One region of the Pseudomonas sp. 4CAES_32.4 genome, then DNA from elsewhere that is predicted to be linked to it. Evidence: predicted binding sites of a transcription regulator. Region 1 holds the regulator's gene; the other holds the start of a gene.

Region 1 (2,197 bases):
GCTTGTCCGGTGGTGAACGCCGCCGGGTGGAAATCGCTCGGGCATTGGCAACCGCCCCGAAATTCATCCTGCTCGACGAACCGTTCGCCGGTGTCGACCCGATCTCGGTCGGCGACATCAAGCAGATCATCCACCACCTCAAGGCCAAGGGTATCGGTGTTCTGATCACCGACCACAACGTCCGTGAAACGCTGGATATCTGCGAAACCGCTTACATCGTCAACGACGGTCAATTGATCGCCGAAGGTGATGCAGAAACCATCCTGGCCAACGATCTGGTCAAGGAAGTCTATCTGGGGCACGAGTTCCGCCTGTAAGCGCGACAGCATCCGGGTGATTCGCGAGGGTGCTGTATCGATGAAGCAGCTTTTTATACGCTTTAATTGTTACAGCGCTCTAGGCAAACACTTCAGTTTCAGGCATATAATTTGCTTAAGTTTGGCGCTCCGGCGCCCTGTAGTGGATGGCGCATAGCGCCGGCGAATAAGGTGTTAAGCCCCTGCCATGAAACCATCGCTAGTCTTGAGAATGGGCCAGCAGCTGACGATGACACCGCAGCTGCAACAGGCCATCCGTCTGCTCCAATTGTCGACCCTGGATCTGCAACAGGAAATCCAGGAGGCGCTGGAATCCAATCCGATGCTCGAACGCCAGGAAGAAGGCGACGACTTCGACAATTCCGATCCGATGGCCCACAACATCGAGCAGAAGCCCAACACCGAGATCCAGGAACCCTCCTATCAGGAAACGGCCCCGACGGTAGACAACCTCGAGGACGGCGAATGGAACGAACGCATTCCCAACGAACTTCCGGTCGACACGGCCTGGGAAGACGTCTACCAGACCAGCGCCAGCAGCCTGCCGAGCAACGATGATGACGAGTGGGACTTCACCACCCGTACCTCCGCTGGCGAAAGCCTGCAAAGTCATCTGCTGTGGCAATTGAACCTGGCCCCCATGTCCGACACCGATCGCCTGATCGCTGTGACCCTGATCGATTGCATCAACAATCAGGGCTACCTGGACGAAACCCTCGAAGAAATTCTCGAAGCGTTCGACCCGGAACTGGACATCGAGCTGGACGAAATCGAAGCCGTCCTGCACCGCATCCAGCAGTTCGAACCGGCCGGTATCGGCGCACGCAACCTCGGCGAATGCCTTCTGCTGCAATTGCGCCAGCTGTCGGCCAAGACCCCGTGGCTGGCGGAAGCCAAACGCCTGGTCAGCGACTACATCGACCTGCTTGGCAGCCGCGACTACAGCCAGTTGATGCGCCGCATGAAACTCAAGGAAGATGAACTGCGCCAGGTCATCGAACTGGTACAGACCCTCAATCCACGCCCAGGCTCGCAGATCGAATCGACCGAAGCCGAATACGTGGTGCCGGACGTTATCGTGCGCAAGGACAACGAGCGCTGGTTGGTCGAACTGAATCAGGAGTCGGTGCCCCGCCTGCGGGTCAACGCACAGTACGCCGGTTTCGTGCGCCGCGCCGACACCAGTGCCGACAACACCTTTATGCGCAATCAGTTGCAGGAAGCCCGCTGGTTCATCAAGAGCTTGCAGAGCCGCAACGAAACCCTGATGAAAGTTGCCACCCAGATCGTCGAGCATCAGCGCGGTTTTCTGGAGTACGGCGACGAAGCCATGAAGCCGCTGGTTCTGCATGACATCGCCGAAGCGGTGGGCATGCATGAATCGACGATTTCCCGTGTGACCACGCAGAAATTCATGCATACCCCGCGCGGTATTTATGAACTGAAATACTTTTTCTCCAGCCACGTCAGCACCTCCGAAGGCGGCGAATGCTCGTCCACGGCGATCCGCGCGATCATCAAAAAACTCGTTGCGGCGGAAAATCAGAAAAAGCCGTTGAGTGACAGCAAGATCGCTGGTTTACTGGAGGCACAAGGCATTCAGGTGGCTCGCCGCACCGTCGCCAAGTACCGCGAGTCCCTCGGGATCGCGCCTTCGAGCGAACGCAAGCGGTTGATGTAAGCCACGTTACAGCGTTCCAGTGGCAGGCTATCCAGCCTGCCGCTTTATGCACTGGCAACGAAGGAGAAGCTGTATGCAAGTCAACATCAGTGGACACCAACTGGAAGTGACCCAACCTCTGCGTTCCTACATCGAGGAAAAACTCCAACGACTGGAGCGCCATTTCGACAAGATCACCAACGTGCAAGTCACGATGTGC
Region 2 (2,197 bases), 1.1 Mb from region 1:
GAGCAACCTGCGCGGTTTCTTCATCGGTCATGTCCGGGGCAATCTTGATCGCCAGCGGCACATGCTTGCCATGACGCAGGGCCAGTTCGGCGCGGCGTGTGGCCAGGTCGGCCAGCAATTGCTTGAGCGAATCGCCGAACTGCAAGCTGCGCAGGCCCGGGGTGTTCGGCGAACTGACGTTGACGGTTACGTAACTGGCGTGGGCGTAAACCTTGTCCAGGCAGATCAGGTAGTCGTCAACCGCGCGCTCGACCGGCGTATCGAAGTTCTTGCCGATGTTGATACCGAGCACGCCTTGGTATTTCGCCGCAGCGACCCGCGCCAGCAAGTTATCCACACCGAGGTTGTTGAAACCCATGCGGTTGATGATCGCTTCGGCTTCCGGCAGGCGAAAGATCCGTGGTTTCGGGTTGCCCGGCTGCGGACGCGGGGTCACGGTGCCGATTTCGACAAAACCGAAACCCAGTTGCGCGAAGCCATCGATGGCCGCGCCGTTCTTGTCCAGACCGGCCGCCAGACCCACCGGGTTCGGGAACTCGAGGCCCATGACCGTCACCGGCTTCTTCGCCGGCGCCTTGCACAGCAAGCCGTTGAGGCCCAAACGCCCACCCGCGCCGATCAGATCCAGTGACAGATCGTGGGAGGTTTCCGGGGAAAGTTTGAACAACAGCTGACGGGCCAGGGTGTACATGGGCAGCGATGACTCGGGCGGCGAAAAGAGGCGGCGATTATAGCCGGGCATCGACCTGCCGCGCGAGGCGCACGCGCAAATCACTGCCGCTGGCATATGCCTTGCACCTTCATCGTTATCAGCTGGCAGGCCAATGGCGGCGTGCGGGCAAGGACAATGGCGTCGTCCCGGGTTTTGCCTGTGCAAAGTCTGCGGCGGCGCTTTTTTTTCGAGGTAACGCTGGATGAATGAACCTTCGGTAGGGCCGCTGGCCTGGGTCAATGGCAGCGATGCCCCGGAAAAGACCGCGATCAACCTCGGCTTCATGGCGCTGAGCGATTGCGCCTCGGTCGTCGTCGCTGCCACTCAGGGCTTTGCTCAACCTTACGGGCTAACGCTGAATCTCAAGCGTCAGGCTTCATGGGCGAATCTGCGCGACAACTTGGTCAGCGGCGAACTCGACGCCGCGCACAGCCTGTACGGATTGATTTACGCCGTGCACCTGGGCATCGGCGGGGTCGCCCCGACCGACATGGCGGTGCTGATGGGCCTCAATCAGAACGGCCAGAGCCTCAACCTTTCCCACGGTCTGCAACAGCTCGGCGTGACCAGTCCTGAAGCGCTGGACCGCCACGTGCACCAAAGCCGCGCAAAACTGACCTTCGCGCAGACCTTTCCCACCGGCACTCACGCGATGTGGCTGTATTACTGGCTGGCGAGTCAGGGCATTCATCCGCTGCAGGACGTCGACAGCGTGGTGGTGCCGCCGCCACAAATGGTCGCGCACTTGCAGGCTGGGCGCATCGATGGCTTTTGTGTCGGCGAACCGTGGGCGGCCAGCGCGGTGCAGCAGGATCTCGGTTTCACCCTCGCCACCAGCCAGACCATTTGGCCTGATCATCCGGAGAAAGTCCTCGGCTGCACCCGCGAATTTGTCGAGCAATACCCGAACACCGCGCGGGCGCTGGTGATGGCGATCCTCGAAGCCAGCCGCTTTATCGAAGAAAGCCCGGAGAACCGCCGCAGCACCGCGCAATTGCTGAGTGCGCCGGAGTATCTCGACGCGCCGCTTTCCTGCATCGAACCACGTTTTCTCGGCGACTACGCCGACGGTCTTGGTAATCGTTGGCAAGATCCGCACGCGCTGCGTTTTCACGGCAAAGGCGAAGTGAACGTGCCATACCTGTCCGATGGCATGTGGTTCATGACCCAGTTCCGCCGCTGGGGCTTGTTGCGTGAGGATCCGGACTACCTCGCCGTGGCCCGTCAGGTTCAGCAGCTCGACCTCTATCGCGAGGCCGCCACGGCGCTCGGCGTTGCCGCGTGGGGCAGCGACATGCGCAGCAGCCAGTTGCTCGACGGCAAGATCTGGGACGGCAGCGATCCCGCCGGTTATGCGCGCAGTTTCAAGCTGCACGCGATGAGCGACGACGTCGCCCTTCTCGCCCGCCGCTGACAGGAGACCGCGAACATGTTGCGCATTCTGCTGATCAACGACACGGCGAAAAAAGTCGGGCGCCTGAAAGC

The links. Region 1 encodes sigma-54, which starts transcription at its own class of promoters, with help from an activator protein. Its sites were predicted from a motif close to ANTGGCATNNANNTTGCTNT; they were not measured.
Region 2: a site for sigma-54 is predicted at 780-799, ahead of AC3Y64_RS09375 (CmpA/NrtA family ABC transporter substrate-binding protein). Genes of this name have one in related genera too.

The regions. Positions count from the first base shown of each region.
Region 1 covers NZ_CM176882.1:980,648-982,844, reverse strand. The annotation lists gene lptB (LPS export ABC transporter ATP-binding protein) at 1-317, shown strand, start outside; gene AC3Y64_RS04265 (RNA polymerase factor sigma-54) at 505-1,998, shown strand; gene hpf (ribosome hibernation-promoting factor, HPF/YfiA family) at 2,072-2,197, shown strand, end outside.
Region 2 covers NZ_CM176882.1:2,042,965-2,045,161, reverse strand. The annotation lists gene AC3Y64_RS09380 (quinone-dependent dihydroorotate dehydrogenase) at 1-691, opposite strand, end outside; gene AC3Y64_RS09375 (CmpA/NrtA family ABC transporter substrate-binding protein) at 915-2,126, shown strand; gene AC3Y64_RS09370 (ANTAR domain-containing response regulator) at 2,142-2,197, shown strand, end outside.